DNA from 3 places in the Paenibacillus sp. FSL P4-0184 genome. Region 3 is predicted to be linked to each of the others. Evidence: predicted binding sites of a transcription regulator. Region 3 holds the regulator's gene; each other region holds the start of a gene.
What was found. Region 3 encodes LexA, which represses DNA repair genes until DNA is damaged. Its sites were predicted from a motif close to CGAACATATGTTCG; they were not measured.
Positions count from the first base shown of each region.

Region 1 (7,631 bases), on a different contig from region 3:
GGTAAACACGTAACCTTCCCTTATTGGGATGGTGCTACAGTGCTGGAATGTTTCTCGCACACAGGCAGCTTCACTCTGCATGCTTGCAAGTATGGCGCGAAAAAAGTAACCTGCCTTGACGTTTCTGCTCATGCCATAGAGAGTGCCAAGGTCAATGTGGAGCTGAATGGCTTTAGTGATCGAGTGGAATTTGTAGTGGATGATGCTTTTGCTTACCTGCGCAATCAGGTAAAAGGTCTGGAGGAACGTTCGGAGCGGGCGACGATTGCAAGCGGAACGGAATCAACAGTAGCGTCTACAAATGCTAAATCCGGAGGCAAAACAACCAAAACGGATACCTCCAAGCCGATGACAGCAGGTGGAGGTAAAACTTGGGATGTAGTTATCCTAGACCCTCCAGCGTTTGCGAAAACTAAAAGTGCAGTAGCAGGTGCTTGCCGTGGTTACAAGGATATCAATCTACACGGCATGAAGCTGGTGAACGAAGGCGGATATTTGGTTACTGCAAGTTGTTCTTACCACATGCAGCCGGATCTATTCCTTGAGACGATTGCCGACGCAGCTAAAGATGCAGGTAAAGTATTGAGACTTGTGGAATGGCGTGCCGCAGGCAAAGACCATCCGCAGATTCTAGGCGTTAACGAAGGACACTATCTGAAGTTTGCGATTTTTGAAGTGCGGAGTAAGAAATAAGCTGGCTGTTCATATAGGTAATGGATTTTAATCCGTAAAAGGAGTCTTCGATTGAGGCCTCTATTTTACGGATTTTTTGCTATGTTCTAAGAAGAGTAGGATTCGGGATTAACAAGGTATGTCCGCTTAGTCCGAAAAGTTGCCAAAACAGCACGAAATTCATGAATGGCGACTCCTGAGTCCGAATGTAATCCAGAAAGTATAAGCCGCTGTAATGCGGCTTATACTTTATTTTGATGGAAGTCACGATCAAGCTTAATTTTGGGCCTCGGGTACATCACAAGATAATCGATTTACGGGTCGGATCAACAACTTTATCAAGGTGATTTTCCATTACAAGAGGGAAATTTTATCGGTTATTATCTGACTTCATACGATCCAATATTTAACTACTGGCTACTCAGAAAATTGTAAGGTAATATCGCCGTTATTTGTATAAGCAGATAATTTTTTCGAACCATTCTCTTTATTGGCAGGCAAATTGCTATCTCCTTTCTTTACCTTGCTTAAGATCGCGAAATCATCATATGACCCTGAAATTGAACCGCTAATATTTCCGTTTTTTGTTTCAAGGGTTATAGCCGTCCCTACATTCAATTTATCCAGTTGGATATTTCCGTTATTTATGTTTACTTCCACTGTCCCTAAAAACACGATTGTTGGTAATACAATACTTTCATTTGATGTTTTTAAAGTCAAATTTTTTAAAGTTGCATCAGGTATCGATACCTGAATAGTTCTGGTTACTTGCGAGCCTTTTCCTCCGATATAGTCGTTCCATTCCTTATTACTGTCACTTACCATTGACAGTTCTTTATCGTCAGATAGATCAATCTTGTAAAAATCTTTCTCACTTTCATAGTAAACAATATGAATTTGTTCATCTTTAGATTGGAGGATATTTATTTTTTTGTCCTTTACATCAATTGTTAAGCTATCAATCTTTTTGGCAGGTATGGTGTAATTTTTTTCCTCCATGGAAGTGGAGTCGGAGGAACATCCTGCTAATGATATCAATAGTGTCACCAATATGCCTATAGTAGTTATTAATTTTTTTGCAGTACTCTTCATTATAAAACGCTCCTTCGTTAAATCATTTTTCTTTTAAATATAGCCTGTCCTACGAATGCCAATCTTAAGCTGCTATGCAGACAAGTTCCGATATGCAACAAAGCATTAGAGTAATACATGATTTAGTTCTTCATGTTTGCCTTCCTCTCTGGTAATAAATTCATTTTGTATTTCGTTGTGTTTATCAGTTGCATATGTTTTAATCATCATAAACTTTTGTGTTACAAAAAGGTCAAGAGGGTAGATATGAACAACTATTTTACAATTAAGCAAGCAGCAGAGATCGTAGAGATGACCACTGAGACCTTGCGGCACTATGATCGTATTGGATTAGTCAAACCATGCTATAAAGATGAATTGTCGGGATATCGATACTATTCCGAGCAGGAGCTCGTAAAGCTGCAAACCATTGAACTGCTCAAAGCAATGGATCTTACTTTAATGGATATAAAAGATATTTTGCAGCAGAATGATCTCTCTAAAGTAATTGCATTTCTAAAACAAGCAGAAAAAAGAGCAGACGATAAAATTGCTCGTCTGCAGTATGCAAAATCGAAAATTAAACGTGCCTATCTACATTATGAAAATAAGTTCCATGACGGTTATAGTCAAAGTGAAAATTACTTTGTCAGACACATAGAGGAAAGGGTAATTATGCTTTCGAATAAAATGGAAAGCCCCACACTTAAGAATTTATGGGACTATCACAGACATTTCTATCAACAAATTGAAACGTCTCTGCATTCACAATTTCTGTTTGAAGATATGGCAGGAATGTTCACGACTGAAGGAATAACACGATTATTTGCTGTTTGCTTGAAATATCCGTCTTTAGAGGGGCTGACTGTGCTACCTGAAGGGGACTATCTGTGTGCAATCTGTACCGAAGAGAATAAGAATGCTGTATTACAAAATTTACTTGAAAGGGCAAAGACGAAATACGATGTGTGTCCAGATTTTGTTCTTCATAACATTATTGTGACTGGAATATTGCAGTGGGATTATCAGATACAACTGTTCATTAAGAAACGCTCATGTTAGTTTAAATACAAAGGAAAAGGTTTAGGAAAAGAAAAATATTTGATTGAAAGTCGCTAATTTAGCGGCTTTTTTTGATTAAGGAATCACGTTTCTTGCCCCTGACTGAGGACAAGGACGTTATACTTCGCCGATTAGATAAATATTTAACTATAGTTCAATGTTATCTATTAAGCTAACTGGCAGATTAACGCTATAAGCGAACCCGAATCTCGAACCCTAACTCTACGCTCCAAACAGAAAGCATCGAACGTTGCGCACCGGGTATTAACAAACTAGAAATACTAAACAGCAAGTCACCAAAATACGATAGTTGCTGTTTACTTCGTAGCTTTTTTATTGTAAATCATTAGAAAATACTAGCAAACGCATGTTCTGATTTGTGCAGCTATGTTATACTGAGGGGACGAGGAACGACTGAACTTTTTCATTTGGACATTATCAAACGGTGAGTATTTCACCTTGTTTCATATACATTTTCTCCGCTACGGAAGGAGTCTATCATTTATGTCGGTAACCTTTTTACTAGGCCGCTCTGGTAGTGGCAAGACAACAAAAATATGGGAGTCTATCTCATCTTCATTAGAGAAGGAGCCTCTTGGCGCGCCAATCATTATTCTTGTACCGGAACAAGGTTCCTTTGGAGCAGAACGGGGGCTTCTGACCGTAGGGAATGTGAAGGGGAGTATTCGGGCGCAGACACTGAGCTTTTCTCGGCTTGCCTATCGAGTGAAACAGGAAACTGGAGGCAGCGCTAGTCTGCCTATCAGTGAAGAAGGTAAAAAGATGTTGATTTACAAAATCATCAGTCGCCGTAAAGAGGAACTGAAATTATTCGGTGCCTCTGCCGATAGACCGGGTTTTGTCGAACGGTTGAATCAACTGCATACGGAGATGAAGCGTTGCTGCTTGGCTTCCTCTGATTTAGAGGAGCAGTTATCCGCAATGCGAGGCGCTATTGCAAGAAGTCCTATTCTTGAAGGCAAGCTGGATGATTTACAACTGGTATTCAGTGATTTAGAGAAGGAAATGTCACGCCTCTATATCGACGAAGAGGATCGTTTAGCGGAACTAGCTGAGCATATTCCTGATTCCTCTTACATTCGTGGGGCGGAGATTTGGGTTGATGGGTTCCACGGCTTTACCCCGCAGGAATTCGTAGTGCTTCGTGAATTGATGCAGCAAGCATCGAAGCTGACCGTGTCCCTTACACTTGATCGTTCGTATCCCTATGGAGATCAGTTGAATGAGCTTGAATTGTTTCATCCAACTGCAGTTACTTACATTAAACTACGTGGAATAGCTGAAGAGCTAGGCATTGATGTGTGGGACGAGCTTCTAGAGCCAGCGGTTCTTCCGCGTTTTGAAGAAAGTCCTGTTCTTGCTCATCTCGAAAGGGGATATGACCGCCGAAAGGTCTGGATGGGTGCAGATGAACTGGCAAATGAAGCGATATCTATAGGCGCAGCAGTTTCTCACAGAGCAGAGGTTGAGGGAGCACTGCGTGAAATGATCAGACTGGCGCGAGATGAAGGTGCAAAATATGGTGAAATGGCCGTATTGATGCGTAATATTGGAGATTACGAGCAACTGATTAAACCGTTGTTCCAAGATTACGGAGTACCTTTTTTTCTGGACCAGAAGGTAAATGAGCTGCACCATCCATTGGTAGAGTTTGTACGTTCCGCATTGGATGTGGTGCGTCGACGCTGGCGCTTCGAGGATGTATTCCGTTGTGTAAAGACTGAGCTTTTGCTACCGCTGGACGGTAGTATTACGCGTGAGGATATGGACGCCTTAGAGAATTATGTGCTGGCTTGTGGGATTCAAGGGTATCGCTGGACGGATGGCCGTTCATGGAAAGGGATTCCTAGCTTGTCGCTGGAAGGCGGCAGACAGATGGATGAAGAACTGCTTGCTACAATGGAGCGATGCCGTGCTAGTATAACGGGACCTCTATTTGCTTTTGAGAAACGGATACAGAAGAGTAGAAGCGGCCTTGAACTATGTACCGCAGTGTACAAGCTGCTTGATGAGACGGATGTTGCCCGAAAGCTGGAGAAACTTAGTGTCGGTGCTATGGAGAAGGGGCAACCCGAGAAGGCTAGAGAACATAGTCAGCTGTGGGGTGCAGTGCTTGATCTGCTAGATCAGATCGTCGAGATGATGGGCAACGAGAGACTTGAATTTGATGTGTTCACCGGAGTCCTAGAGACAGGACTTGCTGAGCTTAAGAAGGGACTTGTTCCTCCCGCGCTCGATCAAGTACTGGTTGGTAACATGGATCGGACTCGACCAACGGGAGTTAAATACGCTTTTTTGCTTGGATTTAATGAAGGTGTTGTGCCTGCGCAGTTTAAGGAAGATGGAATTCTCTCGGAAGGCGAACGCTCTGTGCTTGAGAACGCCGGTATGGAGCTTGCTCCTGGTGCTTCTCGTAAGCTGCTGGACGAGCGGTTTTTGATCTATAATGCGCTAACGACAGGAAGTCGAAAGCTCTGGATTAGCTACGCCACTGCTGATGATGAGGGCAAGGCGCTTCTTCCCTCTGAGGTAATCCGTCATTTGCATAGAATGTTCCCAAGGGTTCATGAGCACAGCTTGGCAGCACTTCCACCTGCAGGACTACCAGAAGAAGTCAGAGATTCCATTCACCTCGGTTACATTGGTCATCCAGAACAGAGTCTTCGTGCATTGATTATGCAGCTACGCCAGTGGCGCCAGGGGACGGAGATACCTGAATTATGGTGGGATGTGTATAACTGGTTCGCTGCTGATGATATTCGTAGTCTCGAATTGAAACGTCTGCTCAGTTCATTGTTCTACCGTAACGTGGGAACTAAGCTAAAACGTGGAACAAGCCTTAGATTGTACGGTGGATCGACACTGCGAGGCAGTGTGTCCCGGATGGAGAAGTTTGTTGCTTGTTCCTTCTCCCATTTTGCATCTTACGGACTTAGACTGAAGGAACGCCAGCTATATAAGCTGCAAGCACCTGATATTGGACAACTGTTCCATGCTGCGTTAAGTGACATGGCGGTAAGACTGAAAGAAGAGGGCCGCGGCTGGGGAAGCTTGTCTCCAGAGGAATGTCGGCGTGAGGCAAGTGAGACGGTAGAACGTTTATCGCCGATGCTGCAGGGTGAAATTCTGATGAGCTCTAAACGTTACGGATACATCTCACGCAAGCTGAAAAATATTGTTGGACGTGCTTCTGTAATTCTGGGCGAGCATGCCCGCCGAGGCAGCTTTGAGCCGGTAGGGCTGGAGCTGGATTTTGGACCGGATAAGGAGTTGCCTCCTTTAAGAATTACGCTGCCGAATGGCTGTGTGATGGAGGTTGTTGGACGGATTGACCGTGTAGACATGGCCCGAGGAGAGAATGGAATTCTTCTGCGGGTGATTGACTATAAATCGAGTCAAAAAGACCTCAAGCTGCACGAGGTGTACTATGGATTATCGCTACAGATGCTGACCTATCTGGATGTGCTGCTTACGTACTCGGAGCAATGGCTCGGGCAACCGGCGCTTCCAGCAGGGACACTGTATTTCCACGTACATGACCCACTGTTAACCTCATCTAACGGGATGAACAAGGAACAGGCAGAACAAGAATTGCTGAAACGCTTCAAGATGAAAGGACTGCTTACAGCAGACCGCGAGGTAGTATCCCTGATGGATACGACTTTAGACAAAGGGTATTCTTCTATCGTGCCTGTAGCAGTAAAAGCTGATGGCAGTTTTTATAGTAGTGCTTCTGTAGCTACACCAGAGCAATGGGGACACTTATTATCATCCGTTCGGGGAACGATCTCGGATATCGGGACACGCATTACGGAAGGTGATGTGGCGATTGAGCCATACCGGATTGGGCAAGAGACAGCCTGCACATTCTGTTCCTTTAGACCCGTCTGCCAGTTCGATGAAGCCGTGGAAGGCAATGGCTACAACAATCTGGGTAAGCCAGGGAAGGACGTTATTTGGGATCTGCTGTCCCGCAAAGGAGGAACTACACCGTGAGTATGAAGTCTGAAATAGAAGCGAAACCGGTAGGAAGCATATGGAGTGATGACCAGTGGCGCGCCATCGCTGAGAGCGGTGATGATATCCTCGTTGCCGCGGCGGCAGGTTCCGGTAAGACAGCGGTACTTGTAGAACGGATTATTCGCAAAATCAGCAAGGAAGAGAATGGCTTTAGCGTAGATAGATTGCTGGTAGCTACGTTTACCAAAGCTGCTGCTGCCGAGATGCGCCAGCGGATTAGGGAAGCACTAGATCGGGAGCTTGAGGAGAATGGAGAGAATGACCATTTACGCCGTCAGCTGTCGTTGCTCGGGAAAGCCTCGATTACAACACTACACTCCTTCTGTCTGGAAGTGATCCGGCGTTACTATCAGATTATTCCTATAGATCCTGGTTTCCGTATCCTGAACGAACATGAAGCAGAGATGATGCGGCAGGAGCTGCTTCAAGAACTACTGGAGGAAAAATACGGTGAAGTAGGTGAAGATGGCGCGGATAGCGTATTTGTACAGCTTGCTGACTGGTTCAGTGGTGAACGCAGCGATGATGCGGTACATGCGCTCATACAGCGACTGCATGATTATGCCCGCAGCCATCCTTGGCCAGAGCAGTGGCTTCGTGATACCGCAGCTGATTTCTCATTACCAGACACAGATAGCTTAGGTCGAACTCCTTGGGTGCTAAGTATTCTTGAAGAAGCGAAGTTGACCCTTGCGGGTGCAGCCAGTCAGCTTATCCAAGGCCGAGAGATCGCGCTACAGCCGGGTGGTCCGGCGCCTTATGCCGAGAATTTGACGACTGACCTT
Region 1 is NZ_JBBORN010000001.1:3,661,558-3,669,188, forward strand. It holds gene MKY52_RS15975 (class I SAM-dependent rRNA methyltransferase) at 1-693, shown strand, start outside; gene MKY52_RS15980 (DUF4097 family beta strand repeat-containing protein) at 1,090-1,764, opposite strand; gene MKY52_RS15985 (MerR family transcriptional regulator) at 2,011-2,805, shown strand; gene addB (helicase-exonuclease AddAB subunit AddB) at 3,310-6,822, shown strand; gene addA (helicase-exonuclease AddAB subunit AddA) at 6,825-7,631, shown strand, end outside.
Region 1: addB (helicase-exonuclease AddAB subunit AddB) is a predicted target of LexA. The motif match lies at 3,166-3,179, and genes of this name have one in related genera.

Region 2 (7,631 bases), on a different contig from region 3:
CATTCGATCTCCTCCAGCTTCTGCTCATCCAGAATAGGCTTAATGCGGCGCAGCGTCTCTCGTTCATCCCTAATAATTCTTACCTTGTGCTCCGGCAGCATCATTCGACTACTTTGCCACAGTCCGTTTTTCTCCAGCTTTTTGCCCATGGTAACCCCTCCCTAATTTCTATACTTATTCCGCTACACACGAACGTATGTTTGTATTATATCCACACCTTCGCTGAATAATCAATAATCAGGAAAAAGATACCACTTTAAAATCCTCCTCTTTTATCTAAAAGTTGTATAATATTGAATATCTAATTGAGAGGAGCTTTCCACTTGAAAAAAAACAATGCCCTGCTCATCCTAATTCCCGTATTATTCCTATGTCTATACCCCCTCGTATATCGAAGCAGTACCCTCTCAGACCTCACAAAAGGAATCGTAGCTGGCTTATTTATAGGATTGGCAGTGTTACCTCTACTCAAGCTCAAAATCGCATCAAAAAGACGCTGACAGTTGAACTGTTCAGCGTCTAAATTTCGATCTATTCTTGAACTTTCTCTGATTCAGCGGTGGACTGACCATCAGCATCGATGAGTCCTGTTGCTTCTCTTGCTTCATTAAGCTTGGAAATGCCGTATAGCATCGCGACGTCAGCGTTCTGATTCAATTCCTCGAACTTCTCAGCAGTGACCTCTGCGGAATCAGCACCTTGAGAGGCCTGTTCTTTTAGAGAATAAGCACTTTGAAAAGCAATTTTGGACTCATCAAGCAGTTTACGAATGTCTTCGGGCAAGCTAGAGGAAATTTTCACTTTCTCAGCCTGATTGGATAAGTCTGTTGCGGTCTTTTGGAATTCGTTAATCTTCTTCTCCAACTGCCTGTCCGAAAGTTCTCCTGCTGAATAAGCAGCAATAGCTTCGTTGAACTCCGTTAAAGATGATTTTCCTAATTCATCAAGCTTAGACATTTCATTGTAGAAGTTTTGCACGGTTTCCTGCACTTCTTCTTCCGAGGCAGGAGCCGATGAAGTTGAATTATTATTGCTGCAGGCGCTAAGGATGACAGTCAGCATTAGCGTTCCTATTAGTAACACTTTTTTCATTATTTATCCCTCCACTTAACAGAATAATGTCGGTTTGTGTAAAGCGCAAATGAAATTTATGTAAAATGACTATTATGTTATAATTATTTCAATTGTAATCAGGGAAGGAGAGTATTTATGCCTTATTGCACAACCTGCGGATCAGAATATAAGCAGGGCGCTAAATTTTGTGGAGAATGCGGATCTAGCATTGACGGCACTGCTCCAGTGACCGCCCGCCGTCCATCAGCAAATCCAAACGCTACTCAAGAGGTCGTTCTCTGGAAAGGCAAACCAGCCAGTATCTCTGATCGCCTCAAAGGAATCGTACGCCTAAACACGACTACGTACACCATTACAAGCCAGCGCATTATGGTAAAGACCGGACTTATCGGTAAAAATGTCGAAGAGATCGAATTACTGCGTGTACGCGATTTATCCGTAGCACAATCTATCATGGACCGGATGCTCGGCATCGGCACATTAACTGTATTTTCTGATGATGCCTCAGCGCCTCAGCTTCTTTTCCGAAAAATCCATGATGCCCAAACCGTCAAAGATGTTCTGCGCAAAGCTGTTCGTGACGAGAAGATCGCCAACAACATTAGCTACCGTGAACAAATCTAAGAACCTTTCACATTAAAAAAGCCCCGAAATCCGGGGCTTTTTCGCTAATATTCCAATGCTCGAATCAGTTCGGATATCGTCTTATGGAAGATAAAACGCTCCTGCTGGAATAATCCCTTTGGGTTGGCTAGGACTTTCCCACTGCAATACAATTCGCGCGTCCCCCTCATTCTCATAGTACTCCACTTTTATTTCATGTAGCTTGCCAGCTATCAGATTCACACTGCCTTTTCGCTCCTGTCCACTCTGATTCACCCAGCTATCAATGATCAGCCCTCCATCAATCCACACCCGTACCCCGTCATCAGAGGAGGAGTAAATGGTATAGGTTTCACTATAGGCTGCAGTCAGTTTTCCACTCCACCGTACAGAGAAAGCGTCGACACGAATGGCTGGATCAGGCGAACCCTGTTTCCACGAAAATTGGATGTTAGCATCGGTTCGCGTCAGCGCAGGTGCGCCGCTAAGAGTCATGTTATTGTAATATTGCCCCCATAGTCCACTCTGCAGCACACTGTCTCCCTTAGCGGCTACAATTGCCGCCTCAGCAGCATACTCTTCCCGCGTGAATACAAAGCTGTCATTCATAAAGGCTCTAATTACCGCATCGGTATTCTTCTCATAAAGAAGCTTGCCCCAGGTCATCTGATAAGACCATTTAGGCTGTGATTTAGATAGTAGTGCAGGGGACGGTAGCTCTCCATTTTCTCCAATCGCGATCACTTTTCCACGCCCCAGATCCCATAGACTATCATAGTGACTCCCCTTAAAATCCCCATCATAGATATCTAGTGCCAGCACATCTACTTTGTCACCGCTTGGGTAGTATTCGGCAGGGTCATCACTCCACTGATTTTTGGCGTTTGGGCTCCAGACCCACAATAAATTATGCAGCTTATGATAGCTGGTGAAACGGTCAAACATAAGGTTCCACAGTCCCACGTAGTTGATCTTCTTCCCCCACCAGAACCATCCGCCATTCATTTCATGATACGGCCGCCAGAGCACAGGAACACCTGCATCATTTAGTTTTTTTAAAGAAAGGGCTATCTTATCCAGATCAGCGATCAGTGCGTTGTACTGAGAGGTACCCGGGGTTATATATTTGTCAAAATCAGCGTTGCTTATGCTCGTAGATACGTTATCCCAAGCTGGCGCAGTCCCTGGCAACTGAGCGTGATAGCTAATCGTTACGATTCCACCGGCTTTATACCAGCGAATAGCACTGCTAACGACCCAATCCCGCTGATTGTCTAATAGTGCCGCCGTCTGATTATTGATTGCCCCCAGCTCATAGCCGTGAAGGGCGGCGAATTGCCCGCTAGTATTTTTCAGCTTCCCATTGAACTCATCCGCGCTCTCCAAATAATCATGTTGTCCACTAATCCATCCTTTTCCTTGCAGAAAATAAAGGGTATTCAACAATTTCTGAGCAGAAGGTACCGTTTCCGAATCCGCCGGAGCCATTTGCAATTTACGATACGCGATTTGCCACTGAACATCGCTTACAAACCTCGATGCCGAATCAACCATATTTCGAAGATTGCGCTGTTCCATCCACTCTCACATCCTTTTAACTTTTTTAAGTTATAGTATGGGGACAATAGTGACATGAACTCAGCGAATGGACATGAAGTTGTAAAGTAATTTAGGACAGTGTAAGGAACTGCTGAATAAATTCACGGCTCAATAAAAAAAGGAGCCCGGCGGCTCCTGACTATATCTCCAATTTACCTCGTATATCTCAGCGGTAGTAATTCAGAAATATCATATTTAGCTAACCGGCCGTCCTCGGATACAATAACTTTGCAATCCTTCCCGTAATCAGCAATTAACTCACGGCACATCCCGCAGGGAGAAACTACTTTAATTTCTCTTTCCTCGCTGTCCGGATCAGAATGCCTTACCGCAACAATCGTATCAAATTCCTTGTAGCCTTCGGATATCGCTTTTCCAATCACCATCGCTTCTGCACAGACTGTAATTCGTCCCATGCTAGCTTCTACATGTACCGCTGTAAAGATTTCCCCCGTCTTAGTACGGAGCGCCGCCCCTACATGGTGTCTCTTCCATTCATAACGTCTAGTAATAATATCTTCAGCAGAGGCAATAAGTGTCTGATCTTCAATCGTAATCAAATACTCCATTTCCAATTCCGTCCTCCTCTTATTTTTCCTAAGTATATTAAATCGCACTGCATTATGATATAAGATATACTATTTTAAGTTCCAAAAAAGGAGGAGCAGATTTGAAAATACAGAAATTACTCACCAGTCTCATCATTGTTGTGTTACTTGCTTTTGGCGGTTACTGGTATGAACAGAACGGAGATCCGGCAGCCCCCTCGTCCACATCCGATTCAGAAGTTGTTCAGCTGATCTTCCCAGCAGATCGTTATCCTGAGACCGCTAAGCACATTCAGGACGCGATTGCCAAAGGGGAGTCCGCGACGTGCACGATTAACCGTGAGCAGGCTGAAGACAACCGCAAAGAATCCTTAAAAAGGATCCCCACCAAAAAAGGCTACGACCGCGATGAATGGCCCATGGCCATGTGTAATGAAGGCGGCAAAGGGGCCGACATTGAATACATAACCCCAAAAGATAACCGCGGTGCAGGAAGCTGGGTTGGCAATCAGTTAGAAGATTATGCGGATGGAACCCGCGTAGAATTTATGTTCAAATAATAAGCTAACGTGAACAGTGCTTCAAAAGAATAGCCCCATCCGGTATACCGGATGGGGCTACAACGTGCATCAGCTAGCTTAGAATAAGCAAGCTTTAGTGATGATAACCAGCAAGATGAAGAGTACCAGAATAGCTCCTGTTGAAGTAAAAGGACTACACACCGGACCTACATTTACTGGGCTTACTACAGGACCTACGTTACAACCACAATGTTCCATTCCCATAATTAATTCCTCCTAATGATTAATGACTACAGCACAAGATATGTAAAAAGGAGATAAGCTGTTTGGGCGAACTGGCAAACAAATGCTATTCACCTAATGAATTAGGTAGGCACTGTCGATAAACAGGATATACACAAAGGAGGTGCAATATGGATATAGCAGCATTATCAATGGCAATGAGCCAGGCATCCTTAGCTCAAAATGTAGGAATACAAGTCATGAATATTGCCAAAAATCAGGCTGAAACCCAGAGTCAAACGATGGTGGAAATGCTGGGCAAAAGCGTTGCTCCGAATTTAGGAAAAACACTTGATATTAGTGTTTAATTGCTTTATGCTAAGGACACACGAGAACACTCGTTCTTATGTGTCCTTATGTTTTTTACTTTACATAGCCTTCGGGCTTTTCTTTTGCTCATTTATGCGAACATACGATCCTATAACTGATTCTGAATGAGGTGAATGATATGAATAACATGAAATCCTATTATCAAATGACTGCGCTGGAGAAGTGGACAGAAGATTTATACAAGCGTCTGAACCTTACTCAGCCTTCGCAAATTTCGATTGCTTATATTGCAGAACGGCTTAATATTTGGGTTCATTATTTGGATGTAAGAAGCAAGAGCATCGAAGCATCAGCGGGGATGTACACCATGTTTATTGACAACCGGCTTCCAGCCAGTCTGCAGCGGCTAGAGTTTCTCCATGAGCTCTGTCATCTGCTCCGCCATGGTACTGATCAAATATTGATGCCAGAACATTTTACGCGGGCACAGGAGGATGAATCTGAGCGATTTATTCTTTATGCAGCTATGCCCTACTCCATGATCTCCCGCATGACATTGCCTGAGCAACGGGAAGATGCAATCAGCTATCTTGCAGCAGAATTTCAAGTGCCAAGCGAGCTGGCTTTACAGCGGATTGATCAAATTCAAAGACGTGTTTTTCAGGGGCAATTATTGGCCGTGATGGGAAGAAACGAAGAACGATTAACACATATTCAATAATGACTGCGGAGATAATAAGGTTAGTCGCAATGAAGGACCATTAATTATGGTGGAATTTCTCGCAAGGGGGATCGATATGGAAGCCATTAAAGTAATTGAATTATTGATGACTCATCCAGATTATAACGTAGATGCAGTACACCCCGAAATTCCGGATTTTGTTGGGATCGAGTCGATTGAAGTGGATCATGAAACAGGGACCTTCTCCATTTTATTGCAAGAACCCAAAGACGACTGAAGATGATTTGTGTAAGTTCATAATAAAAAGGCAGCAAGTATAGTATACCCAGGCAATTCTTTACCTACGCGGGTTTAACTATCGGCGGGAAATTTGCTGCCTTATTTGTAATTATAATTATAAGCTCTGTTATGCGACAAATTGAATCAAACCAATAAGAATTAGAATGAGGAACACACCCACAACTCCCCAAATAATAAACCATAAGATTCTCAGACCTGGTAGCTTCGGATTAGTATGATTCTCTAATACCTTAATTCGCCGCTCCAGCTCCAGTATTTTTTCTTCTTGTTGCATCATTTTCTTCCTCCCTTCTAATGTGTAAATTAAAAGATACAATAGATATGACATACCAGTCACAATATATTATCTTATAATATATACATTTTAGCTAAATGGAGGGAATTAATGAAGAAAAGAACAAAAATAATTCTATCGAAAAGAGAAGGATCGGATTTATCAATATAGCATGGCTCTTGTAAAAAGGTTTGATCCAAACTATACATATAAACATAGTGAGGAGACCCTCCCGTAAAGGGGAACTTCTATTATAAAGGTGCGATTGTCTCAACAGTCATGATATGGCTGCTGGGGCAATCGCACCTTTTTTAGATTCTAACCCTTGATCTAGACGCTAACAAATTTTCTCAGGAACATAATGTGACCAAATGCCGTCCTAAATGGTGTTATAGATAAAGGGGGCATAGAATCATGCAACGATCCATGACCCGGCCGGGAAATCATGTGATAAAGAGTTACGAAATCTACGCAGATATGCTGTTCCGGATTGCTTTGGTCCATTTAGGCAGCCGCCAAGATGCCGAAGAAGCCACTCAGGATACCTTCATCAAACTGATAGAAAAAGCACCAAAGTTCAAAGACGCTGAACATCAAAAAGCATGGCTGATCCGGGTAATCACCAATCATTGTAAAACATTACTGGGCAGAGGCTGGCGCAAGCGCGAGGTTAAGCTGGAAAATGCTGAGCCGATTGCGGTAGACACCCCCGAGGATTTGGCTCTACTGCAGTTAGTTATGGCGATGCCTATGAAGTATAAAACCGTAATCCATCTTTATTATTACGAGGACTATCCCATCCAGGAAATCAGCAAGATTCTGCAGATTAGTCAGTCTGCCGTGAAGATGAGACTTCAGCGGGGACGGCAACTGTTAAAACTGGAGCTGGAAGGAGTGGAATCACAATGAAAGAAGATCAGTTTCGAACATTATACAAGAAAGCGGTGGATTCTATGAAACCAGGTGAAGAGATGAAAAAAGAATTGATCGACAAACTGGAGCAACAGCAGGAGCGGAAACGTCCACGCAAGACGGTTTATATCGCGGCAAGTATCGTCCTCGCCGCCGGGATCGGCTTAGCTGCACCTAATATATGGCAGCAGTTAAATGGCCAGAGTACTCAAGGGCAAATCGCTCAGGTAACTCCAGGTCCAAACCAACCAGACAATTCTGGCATAAATGCGTCCGGAAGCATTGTTATCCCCAAGCTGGAACTGCCAGATACCAAATCTGGCGTTATGGCAGATATGATCGCTCTAGTCGTATATAAAGATAACATTTATACACAGTCTGCGACTCGAATCAACGCAGCCGATGCTGCCGCTCTGCGTGGTGACAAGCTGGGACGTACTACAGGTGGCATCGATGAATGGAGCGGTAAAGACAAATATATTGAGTTGGCTTCTAACATTGGCGAAACGGATATCTATTCCGTGAAGGGATATGATTCCAATTTCCTGATTATGTCCTATTCGGAA
Region 2 is NZ_JBBORN010000001.1:3,792,356-3,799,986, reverse strand. It holds gene MKY52_RS16620 (YolD-like family protein) at 1-149, opposite strand, end outside; gene MKY52_RS16615 (hypothetical protein) at 532-1,092, opposite strand; gene MKY52_RS16610 (PH domain-containing protein) at 1,210-1,698, shown strand; gene MKY52_RS16605 (glycosyl hydrolase) at 1,780-3,255, opposite strand; gene MKY52_RS16600 (cytidine deaminase) at 3,429-3,845, opposite strand; gene MKY52_RS16595 (NucA/NucB deoxyribonuclease domain-containing protein) at 3,953-4,384, shown strand; gene MKY52_RS16590 (hypothetical protein) at 4,463-4,609, opposite strand; gene MKY52_RS16585 (YjfB family protein) at 4,759-4,935, shown strand; gene MKY52_RS16580 (ImmA/IrrE family metallo-endopeptidase) at 5,076-5,618, shown strand; gene MKY52_RS16575 (hypothetical protein) at 5,695-5,856, shown strand; gene MKY52_RS16570 (hypothetical protein) at 5,986-6,156, opposite strand; gene MKY52_RS16565 (RNA polymerase sigma factor) at 6,568-7,062, shown strand; gene MKY52_RS16560 (hypothetical protein) at 7,059-7,631, shown strand, end outside.
Region 2: MKY52_RS16580 (ImmA/IrrE family metallo-endopeptidase) is a predicted target of LexA. The motif match lies at 5,033-5,046, and genes of this name have one in related genera.

Region 3 (7,631 bases):
TATAATAACGGCACTTAGAATTAAGACTCCTCCTACAATGGCAAACATATACATCAAGAAAATCAGCATGTAATCACACCTCCAATGATCTCAGTAGAGCAAGATTTATTGCTTATTGAAAGATATGCCTGAATTCTCTCTACTAGTATCTGTTAAGAGCGAAAATCGTGGGAATTTAGGAAACGACTACTGATTAGAAAAAGAGAAAGCACCCAGAGATCTGCCGATTTTGCAAGCTGAGTGCAAAATTGGGGCAACTGCTGGAGTGCTTTGTTGAGAGCATTTAAAATAAATATGTCAAAATCATAAGAAATTGAAGGCTGTGATTTGATCAGTATAAACAATTAGCTGTTTGTATTCGATCGGAGATTCATAGTGAGTATAGGGTCTTACAGAAACATCATTAAGGACTACAAAGTTATAGCTGAAATTTTTATCGGGATGTTCCGCACCTAAATAAGATATGTATTCATCTACAATGACATCATCCATTAGAGATTTTAAGTCAAAAACATCCTCTTTATTGGAGGTGGAAGGGGAGATGGTCCCTTGAATACTGCCGAATGAGGTGAGTAAATTTACTTTTTTTCCACTCGCTTGATCGTTATTTAACAATAAGCCAGAGAGTTTAACAAGTGCATCGACTTTAAAATCGACGAGGGTTCTAATTTTTGAGTTGTTCAAAACGAGACACTTCCTTTCAATTTGAAATCCTGTTAACATTATTCGACATATAACCACATAATTCCTATTAGGTCATCAAAAATACATAAATACAAACACGCCCCCTCCATTGAACCATGAGTGAGGCGTGTTTATCTATAGAGATAGATTTAATTCCTGATCGTTACTCGTGTTCCAATAGGAACAATCGCAGCTAGTGCTAACACATCTTCATTGTACATACGAATACAACCGTGGGATACTTCGTGCCCTATGGATGAGGGATCATTATTTCCATGTATTCCATAGTGAGGCTTAGATAGACCCATCCAAAAGACCCCAAATGGACCACCTGGATCGGGTTGTTTGTTAATGATTGTGAATTCACCGAGTGGTGATTGAGTTAACATTTTACCGATTCCGACTGGGAAGCCCCTGATCACAATGTCGTTATCTAGAAGATAAAGCATACGCTGCGTCAGATCAACTATAATCCGGTAATTTGGCATTGTGCAACACTCCTTTCTAATTAAGATATGAGGAGGATGCCTAAACGGTTATTCATTAAAAATGGTCATTTTAGCCTACGAGAACAAATGTTCTGTAATTGATAAATGGAGTTTGATAACAATAAAAAAGCTATTCTGCATTTGCAGAACAGCTTTTTAAAAAAATAAAAGAAAGTATATATTTTTACGATATTCCCTATCCTTATACTTCTCGTAGAAACGGATACCGTCCTTTAAAGGGCGGTATCCGTTTTCGCATGGTAGGAGTGCATACTTAGTGGATATCTCGAAATAATCCGATAACTCTGCCGAGAATGGTTACGCGATTAAGGCGAAGAGGCTCGTACGCCGGATTCTCCGGCTGAAGACGTATATGATCACGTTCTTTATAAAAAGTCTTAACGGTTGCTTCATCTTCTTCGGTCATAGCTACAACGATATCTCCGTTATCAGCCGTTTGTTGTTGACGAACAATAACATAGTCGCCATTCATAATCCCAGCTTCGACCATACTGTCACCTTGAACCGATAACATAAATACTTTGTTATCTCCAACATAGTGAGTTGGAAGCGGGAAGTAGTCTTCAATATTCTCAGTAGCAGTGATAGGAATCCCGGCGGTAACCTTACCTACGACAGGAATGCGAGCGACGGTTTGCGCGAAATGATGGACATTCTCGGAATCCTCTTGGCCAAGCAATTCTATCGCACGAGGCTTCGTTGGATCTCGACGGATAAGTCCCTTCTTCTCTAGCCGATCCAAATGACCGTGAACTGTGGAGCTGGAAGCAAGACCAACAGCTTCTCCAATCTCCCGGACGGAAGGAGGATAACCCTTGCTGCGGACTTCGCTACGTATAAATTCCAGGATCGCCAGCTGGCGACTTGAAATCTTTGACATTGGAATCAACCCCATATAGTAATGTTTGGGAAAATTATAACATAGAACTACCGTTCGCACAAACATAAGTTCTAACTATTATAAATATTAATTCGAAAGAGTTAATAAATGGTAGTCTTGTTTTGATTGCGTTTCCTTCATCTAAACGATAAGAGTGATTCTTTATATGAAGAATATGGTAAATAGTAACCTCTGAAAAAAAGAGAACAATTGTTCTAAAATAGTATTGAACAAAACACATGTTCGTGTTATTATAATTTCAAAAGTAAGAACAAGTGTTTGGAGGATGATATTCATGTTAAAATACAGTACATACCGCAGCATCTACGATAAAGCCCCAGTGGTTGAATCTTTAGGACATAATCCTATTACCCGTTATTCAGCTCAGATTAAAGAGATTACAGAGCTTTTGCTTGAAGGCTTGATGCGTTTGTTCCGTAGAGATTTTGTTATTAAACTGACATTGATCATTGTGCTCGTACTATCAGGACTTACAGTAGTAGGTAATGTATTTGCAGGATCTACTACTTTAATGAAGGATGAGAAGCGCGTAGTAGTTGAACGTGGAGATACACTTTGGAGTATTGCTCTTGAGAATAAACCTTCTGATATGAAAACGGCTGTATATATAGAAGGAATCAAAAAATTCAATGGCATTAAAGGTAGTCAGATTAATGCTGGAGATATTCTCACTTTACCTATTTATTAATATTCTAAGAACATAACAAGAGGACATGAAGAGCTTGCAGGGAGTAAACCTTGACAAGCTCTTTTTCTCATGGCAGAGTTAGAATTAATTTATAAGGGGAGGGAAAGTTTTGAATATTGATGAGTTGGTCGCGCGTATTAACGAATTGGCACGCAAACAGAAGAGCGTAGGCCTTAATCAAGAGGAAACGGCGGAACGCGCCAAGCTTCGTGAAATTTATTTGGGGAATATTCGCAATAACTTCCGAGCACAATTGAATACGATTGAATTGGTCGATAATGATGAGCATGAACAAGGTAACAAGGGGCGTAAGCATTAACACCCTGTTCCTTTTCATAGATATTACTGGATGACTAGGGGGAACGCATATGGCCCGTTCTTGGGAAAGAATGGTTCAACGCAACACGCAGCAAATTAATAAGCAAAGAAAGAAACAGGGGAAGGAAACGATTTACGCATCTAAATCTAAATCTCCTGGTAAGAACAGTGAAACCTTTAAAGGCCGTAACATTGCATTTCCAGTAGTGTTATTAGTGCTTGGTACTATGTTTTGGATGGTTGGTTCAGTGGACCAGGCCAAAGGTAATGGTATGCTTATGAACTGGCTAGGAGTCGTTTTGTACTACTTACTAGCGGCACTTCTGTTCTTCCGACGTCCGTACTTGAAGGTAGAGAATGCTAGACTATCTACTATAAAATTCAACCGCGAACGTTATCTGCCAGCTTCTGATATTGAAAAAATCATCCTTTCGCGTGGAGCTGTTGTAATTAAGCATAAAGGCAAACGCACGAAATGGATTTTTACCAGACTTATGAATCGTTATGATACCAATGCAATGGGGACTCGACTGGAAGCATTCGCAAAAGCTCACCAAATTGAAGTAGTTCACGAATAGAAATTAACCAGCCATGGGAGAGGGAGACCTGTAATGCCAATTTCCGCCGTACTATTTGACCTTGATGATACACTGCTCTGGGATGATCGGAGCGTTAATGAAGCATTTCGTTCTGCATGTGAAGCCGCTGGGGATACGATTGATCCACAAGAACTGGAACTTGCGGTGCGTAAAGAAGCCATTGGACTATATGAATCCTACGAAACGAACCCGTTTACAAAGATGATTGGGATTAATCCGTTTGAAGCACTTTGGGGGAACTTTACTGCAGGTGAACAGCCGGAATTCCGTCAATTGGAGCAGCTTGCACCGGGATATCGTAAAGAGGCATGGCGTCGTGGTCTTGCAGCACTTGGTGTAGAGGACGAAGCTCTTGCTGAGACATTAGCAGCCAAATTCGCAGCAGAGCGTAGAAATCGACCTTACATCTATGAAGAAACGATTCAGGTGCTTGAAGAACTGAAGGGGAAAGTGAAGCTATTGCTTCTGACTAATGGATGCCCTGCATTGCAACAAGAGAAACTAGATGGCGTACCTGAAATCGTTCCTTTCTTTGATCACATCGTGATTTCTGGAAGCTTCGGGAAAGGAAAGCCGGATAAGGAAATTTTTCTGCATGCCCTAGAACTTTTAGATATTGCACCTGAGCAAGGAGTTATGGTCGGAGATAAGCTTACAACGGATATTCGTGGTGGGCTGGCAACAGGTTTGACTACAGTTTGGATTAATAGAAAAGGCAAACAGCCAGATCCGGAAATTCAGCCGGATTATGAAATCAAACATCTTGGAGAGCTTCTTTCATTAGTCCAATCTTTATAAAATTTCATTCATTTAAGCTTTAAGAAGGCAGTGAGTTCCTAGGTATTTAGGAGACTTGCTGTCTTTTTTATATCTACATCATATTTAGTATGTTAGATGAGATTTACTAGTATATGATTTAAGTCACAAGAGTTTAGCTGAATTGATGCGAAATACTGAAAAACCAATAATAATGTGTATAATAGATGGAGAATGTATAACATGAATTGGTAGATTCTTAGTAATCAATTCGACTGGGAGGAATCTAAATGAAGATTTCAAGAACAATAGTTCCTTTATTATTAGGTGCAACACTTTTAGTATTGGGAGGATGTTCATCAGACCAAACTGAACATTCTGGCGTACATAATATGAACATGGACATGTCTATGGAACCTATCAAGGTCGAGTTACATTGGAATCCTGAAGAGGTTGTTGTAAATCAGAAGGTGACCTTTGAAGCAGTGGTGACGCAAGACAACTTGGCAGTAGATGATGCGAAAGAGGTTCTGTTTGAAATTGTGAGTAAAGATGATAGTGAACAGAAAATTGAATTTAAAGGGAAGCTAGTCAGTGATGGAATCTATCAAGCAGAGGGAACACTAACGAAAGAAGGACAATATATTGTTACATCACACGTAACTGCTAGAACTCAGCATTCTATGCCTAATAAAGAACTCTCTGTAAAACCATAATTAAAAGAATAGCAATTCCTATGATTACAGATAATGCAGAGTGGAAAGGAAGGCTTTTCGAAATTCCTTTATTCTGCTAAACTTACTCTAATGTTTTACTGGGGGGACTATACGTTGGCTAAATATACACTTGAGGAAAGCTTACAACAAAGAATATTAATTCTAGATGGTGCAATGGGCACAATGATCCAACAGGTGCCTCTGACAGGTGAGGATTTTGGTGGGGAAGAATTGGACGGCTGTAATGAAATGCTAGTATTAACTCGTCCAGAAGTAATTCAGACGATTCATGAGCAGTATCTTGAAGCAGGTGCTGATCTCATTGAAACGAATACATTTGGTGCAACGTCTGTTGTACTTGCTGAATATGATATTCCGCAGCGGGCTCGTGAAATTAATCTGGTTGCAGCAAAGCTAGCCCGTAATGCCGTTGATAAATATGATACACCAGATCGTCCCCGCTATGTTGTAGGTGCGATGGGTCCTACAACAAAGACACTCTCTGTTACGGGAGGCGTGACTTTCCAAGAGCTCGTTGATAGCTACGAGGAACAGGCAGTGGCATTGATTGATGGTCAAGTAGATGCGTTATTGCTAGAGACCTCTCAGGATACTTTGAACGTGAAGGCTGGAAGTATAGGTATTCGAAATGCATTTGAGAAGACGGGTATCAAATTGCCAGTGATGATTTCGGGAACAATAGAGCCGATGGGTACCACACTTGCCGGTCAGAACATTGAAGCATTCTATATTTCTTTAGAACATCTGAAGCCTATCTCTATAGGCCTGAACTGTGCGACGGGTCCAGAGTTCATGCGTGATCATATTCGTTCACTTTCTGCAATCTCTTCAGCGGCTGTGAGTTGTTATCCGAACGCTGGACTGCCAGATGAGAATGGGCATTATCATGAATCTCCTGATTCTCTTGCGCGTAAAATTGCTGCGTTTGCAGAAAAGGGATGGCTTAACATTGCGGGAGGTTGTTGCGGAACAACACCGGAACATATCCGTGCTATGTCGGAGGCACTTTCACAATTCCCTCCACGTCCGCTTGCAGGAAATCATCCACCGGCACTTTCTGGGATTGAACCTATTTATATTGAGAACGACAACCGTCCATACATGGTTGGTGAACGTACGAATGTATTAGGGTCGCGTAAGTTTAAACGTCTTATCGTCGAAGGTAAATATGAGGAAGCCTCAGAAATTGCCCGTGCACAGGTGAAGAGTGGTGCTCAAGTTATCGACGTCTGCGTGCAAGATCCGGACCGTGATGAGATTGAAGATATTAAGCTGTTTCTAGAATTAGTTGTAAAAAAGGTTAAAGTTCCTTTGATGATCGATACTACCGATCCGAAGGTTATTGATCTGGCATTACAGTACTGTCAAGGTAAGGCGATAATTAACTCCATTAACCTTGAAGATGGTGAAGAAAAATTTGAGCTGGTCACTCCATTGATTCATAAGTATGGCGCAGCTATCGTAGTGGGTACGATTGATGAGACAGGACAAGCAATCAAGGCTACGGACAAACTGGAGGTTGCCAAACGCTCCTACGACTTACTAGTGAACAAATACGGATTAGCTGGAGAAGACCTTATTTTCGACACGCTTGTGTTCCCTGTAGGAACCGGGGATGAACAATATATTGGCTCTGCTAAAGAAACGATTGATGGGATTCGTCTAATCAAAGAAGCACTTCCAGGTGTTCATACGATCTTGGGGATCAGCAACGTTTCCTTTGGATTACCGGAAGCAGGACGTGAAGTGCTGAATTCAGTATTCCTCTATGAGTGCACTAAAGCTGGGTTGGATTATGCGATCGTAAATACCGAGAAGGTAGAACGTTATGCGTCTATTCCTGCTGAAGACCGTCGTCTTGCGGAGGAATTAATTTATAATACGAATGACGACACGCTTGCTGCTTTTGTAGCCGCCTTCCGAGGGAAAAAGGTTGAGAAAAAAGAGAAAATTTCTAACCTGTCACTAGAAGAGCGTCTGGCTTCATATGTAGTTGAAGGCACCAAAGAAGGACTTATTCCAGACCTTAATGAGGCGCTTACCAAATCAGGACCTTTGGAGATTATCAATGGCCCGCTAATGGCCGGGATGTCAGAGGTTGGACGGCTGTTTAATAACAATGAGTTGATTGTTGCTGAGGTACTGCAAAGCGCTGAAGTGATGAAGGCTTCTGTTGGTCATTTAGAGCAGTTTATGAAGAAGGATGAGACATCGGTAAAAGGTAAGATCATGCTGGCAACTGTAAAAGGCGACGTGCATGATATAGGTAAGAATCTGGTGGAGATCATCTTATCCAATAATGGTTATCAGATCATTAATTTGGGTATAAAAGTACCACCTGAGACCATTATCGAAGCGTTTCGTCGTGAAAAAGCCGATGCGATCGGATTGTCTGGACTACTCGTAAAATCGGCACAGCAGATGGTGCTGACTGCGCAA
Region 3 is NZ_JBBORN010000002.1:1,659,505-1,667,135, reverse strand. It holds gene MKY52_RS29250 (hypothetical protein) at 1-69, opposite strand, end outside; gene MKY52_RS29245 (hypothetical protein) at 304-684, opposite strand; gene MKY52_RS29240 (L,D-transpeptidase) at 834-1,172, opposite strand; gene lexA (transcriptional repressor LexA) at 1,447-2,073, opposite strand; gene MKY52_RS29230 (LysM peptidoglycan-binding domain-containing protein) at 2,369-2,782, shown strand; gene MKY52_RS29225 (DUF896 domain-containing protein) at 2,892-3,101, shown strand; gene MKY52_RS29220 (hypothetical protein) at 3,151-3,678, shown strand; gene MKY52_RS29215 (HAD family hydrolase) at 3,712-4,497, shown strand; gene MKY52_RS29210 (FixH family protein) at 4,746-5,171, shown strand; gene metH (methionine synthase) at 5,346-7,631, shown strand, end outside.